DNA from 2 places in the Streptomyces sp. NPDC008125 genome. Region 2 is predicted to be linked to the other one. Evidence: riboswitches for the same ligand, from Rfam matches in the RefSeq annotation. Region 2 holds a riboswitch; the other holds the start of a gene.
What was found. Region 2 has a riboswitch for S-adenosylmethionine ahead of thrC (threonine synthase). Riboswitches for the same ligand answer to the same signal wherever they lie in the genome.
Positions count from the first base shown of each region.

Region 1: linked by a shared signal. The riboswitch ahead of ACFZAX_RS18960 (aminotransferase class V-fold PLP-dependent enzyme) and the one ahead of thrC (threonine synthase) in region 2 are both predicted to bind S-adenosylmethionine.

Region 1 covers NZ_JBIBHR010000010.1:173,214-176,612, reverse strand. Annotated here, with positions in the region: gene ACFZAX_RS18970 (cytochrome b N-terminal domain-containing protein) at 1-232, shown strand, start outside; gene trpD (anthranilate phosphoribosyltransferase) at 360-1,424, shown strand; SAM riboswitch class IV at 1,515-1,632, shown strand; gene ACFZAX_RS18960 (aminotransferase class V-fold PLP-dependent enzyme) at 1,804-3,204, shown strand; gene ACFZAX_RS18955 (Lrp/AsnC family transcriptional regulator) at 3,286-3,399, opposite strand, start outside.
Region 2 covers NZ_JBIBHR010000003.1:182,941-186,339, forward strand. Annotated here, with positions in the region: gene ACFZAX_RS06075 (trehalose-6-phosphate synthase) at 1-308, opposite strand, end outside; gene ACFZAX_RS06080 (glucosyl-3-phosphoglycerate synthase) at 460-1,434, opposite strand; SAM riboswitch class I at 1,589-1,716, shown strand; gene thrC (threonine synthase) at 1,735-3,027, shown strand; gene ACFZAX_RS06090 (MoaD/ThiS family protein) at 3,057-3,335, shown strand.

The DNA.
Region 1 (3,399 bases), on a different contig from region 2:
GGTCCACGAGCCGCTCAGCCCGGGCCAGCTGCACACCCTCACCGCGCACGAGCAGTACACCCCGCTCGAGATCGGCCCCACGGTCGACGAGAACGGTGTCGAGCGCAAGGTCTCGGCCCTCACGAAGCTGCGCGCCAAGCTCAGCAAGGGCTACTACGGCGAGCACAACCAGATCGCCAAGCCCACCGTCGAGGAGTACAAGGAGATCACCAGCGGCCACGGTCACCACTGATCGCCTGAACTGATCGCCACAGCGAGGAGCCCCGTCCATTCGCCGGACGGGGCTCTTCGTCGTTCCCGGGCCCCGATAGGGTGGACGGACACCCCCTTTCCGGCTGTGGAAAATCTTGGAGCGGACCATGAACGTGGTGACCCCGGACGGCGGCGACAGCGCGGCGGACCGTTCCTGGTCCGGCGTACTGACGCCCCTGCTGCGCGGCCAGGACCTCGGCGCGGACGACACCGCCTGGGCCATGGACCGGATCATGAGCGGGGACGCCACCGACGCGCAGATCGCGGGCTTCGCCATCGCGCTGCGGTCCAAGGGCGAGACGGTCGCCGAGGTGAGCGGCCTGGTCCGCGCGATGTACGCGCACGCCCGCACCATCGAGGTGCCTGGGCCCTCGGTCGACATCGTCGGCACCGGCGGTGACCTCGCGAAGACGGTCAACATCTCCACGATGTCCGCGATCGTGATCGCCGGTACCGGGGCCAAGGTCGTCAAGCACGGCAACCGGTCCGCCTCCTCGGCCAGCGGCGCCTCCGACGTCCTGGAGAAGCTCGGCGTCAACCTGGAGCTGACCCCGCAGCGGGTCGCCGAGGTGGCCGCCGAGGCGGGCATCACCTTCTGCTTCGCGGTGAAGTTCCACCCGGCCCTGCGGTACGCGGCCAAGGCCCGCAAGGAGCTGGGCACCCAGACCACTTTCAACATCCTCGGCCCGCTCACCAACCCGGCCCACGTCCGCGCCCAGGCCGTCGGCGTCGCCGACCTCAGGATGGCGCCCATCGTGGCCGGCGTCCTCGCCGAGCGCGGCAACTCCGCGCTCGTCTTCCGCGGCGACGACGGCCTCGACGAGCTGACCACCACCGCGACCTCCCGGGTCTGGGTGGTCCGGGGCGGCGAGGTGCGCGAGGAGGCCTTCGACCCGCGGCACGTGGGGCTGGAGCTGGTGCCGGTCGAGGCGCTGCGCGGCGCCGACCCCTCGTACAACGCGGACGTCGCCCGCCGGGTGCTGGACGGCGAGAGGGGGGCCGTGCGCGAGGCGGTGCTGCTGAACTCCGCAGCGGCGCTGGTGGCGCTGGACCCGGGCGAGGGCACGCTCACCGAGCAGATCGGTGCCAAGATCGCCGCCGCCGCCGAGTCCATCGACTCCGGGGCCGCGCACCGCGCGCTGGAGCGCTGGGTGGCGGCCAGCAACGCCTGAGCTCCCCTGCCCGTACGCGTACGAAGGGGCGCAGTCCGTATCGCGGACTGCGCCCTTGCGTTCGTGGACACGTATGGCAAGATGCTGGCAGGTCATGAGTGACAGCGACTACGGCCCCGGCCCGCTGTCCGGCAACCCTCCGTCCGTGGCGGGGTGCCCCGGGTGAAGACCAGGCCGTAGGCAGCGAGGTCTGCGGCAAGCGCGGGCCCCTCGGCATCCCGAATGCCAGCCCCCGGGGTCCTGGTCCCTAGGGAGCCTCTTGTGAGCACGCGAATGCGATAGGGCGCAACGCCCTTCTCCGCACCTTTCCACCTTTTGCACCGTGCTGCCGCGTACCCGCCGGCTCGGTGAATTCGCCTGCGTATTACGGGAGTTCGTCATGTCCGTGTCTTCTGCTGCCCTCAACGCCTCCGCGCCCGCCGCCTTCGCCGACGCGGACTGCGCCCCGCTGCCGGTCCTCGGCAAGGACGTCACCGTCCCTCTCGTCACCGGGGGCGAAGTCACCTACGCGGCCCTCGACTACGCGGCCAGCGCCCCGGCGCTCCAGCGGGTCTGGGACGACGTCGCCGCCTACGCGCCGTACTACGGCAGCGTGCACCGCGGTGCCGGTTACCTCTCGCAGCTCTCCACCGACCTCTTCGAGAACAGCCGCGCCACCGTCGCCGAGTTCCTCGGCTGCCGCCCCGGCGACCAGGTGATCTTCACCCGCTCGACCACCGACTCCCTCAACCTGCTGGCGGCCGTGATCCCGGCCGGCTGCGAGGTGTTCGTGTACGAGACCGAGCACCACGCCTCGTTGCTGCCCTGGCGCGACGCCGAGGTCACCTATCTCAACGCGCCGCGCACCCCGGAGCAGGCCGTCGAGACCCTGGAGCGCGCGCTCGCCGACCGCGACCCGCACGGCCCGGCGCTCGTCTGCGTCACCGGCGCCTCCAACGTCACCGGCGAGCTGTGGCCGGTCAAGGAACTGGCCGCCGCCGCCCACGCGCACGGCGCCCGGATCGTGCTGGACGCCGCCCAGCTCGCCCCGCACCACCCGGTGGACATCGCCGGACTCGACGTCGACTGGGTCGCCTTCTCCGGCCACAAGCTCTACGCCCCCTTCGGCTCCGGCGTCCTCGCCGGCCGCGCCGACTGGCTCCAGGACTCCGAGCCCTACCTGGCCGGCGGCGGTGCCTCGAAGAAGGTCGCCCGGCGCACCGACGGCGGCGTGGACGTGGAGTGGCACACCACCGCCGCCCGCCACGAGGCCGGTTCGCCCAACGTCATCGGCGTCTACTCCATCGCCTCCGCCTGCAAGGCCCTCACCGAGGCAGGCTTCGACAACCTGGTCGCCCGCGAGCAGCGGCTGGTCGCCCGGGTCCGGGGCGGTCTCGCCGAGGTGCCGCAGGTCAAGGTGCTCTCGCTCTTCGGCGACGACGCCCCGCGCGTCGGCGTCATCTCCTTCGTGGTGGAGGGCTGGAACAGCTCCCACTTCGCCGCCGCGCTCTCCGCCGAGTACGGCATCGGCGTCCGCGACGGCCTGTTCTGCGCCCACCCGCTGGTCCGCACCCTGCTCGGCAGCGACCCGCAGGACCCGGGCGAGTGCGGCGCGCCGGAGGCCGAGCCGGGCGAGCGCTCCCTGAACGCCATCCGCGTCAGCTTCGGCGCCGGCACCCCGGACGAGCACGTGGACCGCTTCGTCCGCGCCGTCACCGAGCTGGTGAGCGAGGGCGCGCAGTGGAAGTACCGCACCGAGGGCGGCCGTTGCGTCCCCGACCGGGGCGCCGCGCAGCTCTGACGGCGACAGCACTTCGGCCGGGGACGGGCAACTGCCCGTCCCCGGCCGAAGTGCTGCCGAGGACCGCTTCGCGAGCGGTGGTTACGCGTCGAGGCCGATGGCGAAGGCGGCTTCCAGGTCGTGCTGCGAGTACGTACGGAAGGCCACGTGCGTGTCGGTGGCCTCGACGCCGGGAATCTTGCTGATCCGGCCGGG
Region 2 (3,399 bases):
GTCTGGTAGAGCAGGTGGTGGACGAACCAGAGCACGGAGTTGGCGATGCCGTTGTACGCGTCGGCGTGCACGGCGGCGTCGATGTCCAGCATCCGGACGCCCTCTTCGCCGACCCCGCGCCGGACCGCCTCGCGGTCGCCGTCGCCGAGTGCGGCGCAGACCCACACCTTGTCGTCGACGGCGCTCAGCCCGGAGACGAGCCCGCCTCCGCCGCGGCGTGAGTCGAGGGAACCGTCGTCGTTCAGCGTGTACGACACGGGGCCGCGATTGGACGCGACGAGGACCTGGGCGGCGTGCTCGGAGACCATGTAGCGGAACCTAGCCCGATACGTAACCCCCCAAACGTGTTCGAGGCCGGTCCGGGTCGGGGGGTGCGTCTCGCGGTGTGCTCGACGCGGGGCCGCGCCGGGTGGGGCGGCACCTCGTGCCGTGCAGCCGGGCGGGAGAACCCGGGCCGGGTCAGGCGGCGCGTCTCGCGGTGTACTCGGGGATCTCCCGGACCGGCGGCCGTTCCTCGGTGTCCACCGCGTAGGTGTGTGGCCGGAAACCGTCCTCGTTGCGTTCGAACTGGGTCAGCACCGGGCGCACCAGATGTCCCACGGAGAGCCGCAGCTGCGCGGTCCGGTAGATCGCGGCGGCCATCCGTCCCAGCGCCTGCCCGTCCTGGTGGCGGTGGCGGCGGACCCCGACGTCGACCTGGGCCAGGGCGTCGAGCCCCACGGTGTGCAGCGCGTCCACCAGGAGCCCCAGCTCCACGCCGTAGCCGACCGGGAACGCGAGCTGTTCCAGGAGCGGGCGCCGGACCGCGTACTCGCCGCCCAGCGGCTGGACGAAGCCGGCCAGTTCCGGCCAGTGCAGATTGAGCAGCGGGCGTGCGACCAGTTCGGTGACACGGCCGCCCTGCGCGGGCGCACCGGCCGGCGCGTGGCCGTCCGCCGTCTCCAGCGGCCGGTCGTACATCGCCTTGACGAACTGGATGCCCGGGTCGGTGAGCAGCGGGCCGATGATGCCGGAGACGAAATCGGCGGAGAAGTCCTTGAGGTCGGCGTCGACGAAGCAGACGATCTCGCCGCTGGTCACGAAGAGCGACCGCCAGAGCACCTCGCCCTTGCCGGGGACGGCGGGTATCCGGGGGAGGATCGCGTCGCGGTGCACCACCCGGGCTCCGGCCGCGCGGGCGACGGCGGAGGTGGCGTCGGTGGAACCGGAGTCGATCACCACGAGTTCGTCGACGAGCGGGACCTGCTCCATGAGCTCGTGGCGGATGGTCCGGACGATGTCGCCGACCGTCGCCTCCTCGTTCAGCGCGGGCAGGACGACGCTCACGGAGGAGCCCCGCGGGTACCGCCTCCTGGCCGCCAGGAGGCGGTCCAGCGGACGGTCGGAGACTGCCCAGGAACGGCGGTTCAGCCAGCTGTCGACCTCATCCAGCACGGGCGATACTCCCTGCGTGTGATCCATCTCGCGGTTCGGACGACTACCTCAACCGTCGGGTGCTTCGGTTACAGTCTTGAACAACGCTCACCGCCTTCGCATCTCGGGGTCGGAGGGCGGACAAACGCCTGGATCGCACGGTCCAGTGCCATAGCGCTCATCCAGAGGGACTGAGGGAACGGCCCGTTGAAGTCCCGGCAACCCTCCCGCCGGCCGCGAGGCCACGGTGGGGAAGGTGCCAATTCCGTCTTGCGGCGAAATGCGTCGCGAGGAAGATGAGGAGAAAGGGCCTCCGCCATCATGGCTGTTCAGACCATTGCAGCGAATTCCGGCACGTCCGTGGACCTCGGTCCCGCCACCGCGCTTTCCTGTCGCGAGTGCGGCGAACGCTTCGAACTCGGTCCCATTTTCGCCTGTGCGTCCTGTTTCGGGCCACTCGAAGTGGCGTACGACCTGCCGGGCGGCTCCCCCGAGGAGCTGAAGAAGCGCATCGAGGCCGGCCCGAACAACATCTGGCGCTACGCGCCGCTGCTGCCGGTGCCCGCCGACGTCGCCGACAAGCCCAACATCAACCCCGGCTTCACCAAGCTGGTCAAGGCCGACAACCTCGCCCGCGAGCTGGGCGTCACCGGCGCCCTGTACGTCAAGGACGACTCCGGCAACCCGACGCACTCCTTCAAGGACCGTGTCGTCGCGATCGCCGTCGAGGCCGCCCGCGCCTTCGGTTTCACCACCCTCTCCTGCTCCTCCACCGGCAACCTCGCCGGCGCGGTCGGTGCCGCCGCCGCGCGGGCCGGCTTCCGCTCCTGCGTGTTCATCCCGCACGACCTGGAAGAGGGCAAGGTCGTCATGGCCGCGGTGTACGGCGGCGAACTCGTCGGCATCGACGGCAACTACGACGACGTGAACCGGTTCTGCTCCGAGCTCATCGGCGACCCGCTGGGCGAGGGCTGGGGCTTCGTCAACGTCAACCTCCGCCCGTACTACGGCGAGGGCTCGAAGACCCTCGCGTACGAGATCTGCGAGCAGCTCGGCTGGCAGCTCCCGGACCAGCTGGTCATCCCGATCGCGTCCGGCTCCCAGCTCACCAAGATCGACAAGGGGCTCCAGGAGCTGATCAAGCTCGGTCTCGTCGAGGACAAGCCGTACAAGATCTTCGGCGCCCAGGCCGAGGGCTGTTCCCCGGTCTCCACCGCCTTCAAGGCCGGCCACGACGTGGTCCGCCCGCAGAAGCCGAACACGATCGCCAAGTCGCTCGCGATCGGCAACCCGGCCGACGGCCCGTACGTCCTGGACATCGCCCGCCGCACCGGCGGCGCGGTGGAGGACGTCGACGACGAGCAGGTCGTCGACGCGATCAAGCTGCTCGCCCGCACCGAGGGCATCTTCGCGGAGACCGCGGGCGGGGTGACCGTCGGCGTGACGCAGAAGCTGATCGAGGCCGGCCTGCTCGACCCGACCCTGACCACCGTCGTCCTGAACACCGGCGACGGCCTGAAGACCCTGGACGCCGTCTCCCCGACGACCGGCCTGACGGCGACCATCCGCCCGAGCCTGGACGCGTTCCGCGACGCGGGTCTCGCAGCCCACTGACCACCCGAGAACCGAGGAAGGCAATCCCCATGAGCGTCAAGGTCCGCATCCCCACCATCCTGCGCACGTACACCGGTGGCCAGGCCGAGGTCTCGGCCGAGGGCACCGTCCTCTCCGAGGTCATCGAGTCCCTGGAGAAGGACCACCCGGGCATCGCCGCGCGCGTCCTGGACGACCAGGGCAAGCTGCGCCGCTTCGTCAACGTGTACGTCAACGACGACGACGTCCGCTTCGAGGGCGGCCTCCAGGCGGCCACGCCGGACGGCGCCGGCGTCTCGATCATCCCCGCCGTCGCCGGCGGCTGCTGACTCCGGCGCCCGGTCCCGCCCCGCCCTGCGGCAGGGCCGCGACCGCCGTTCCACAGCGCACCGT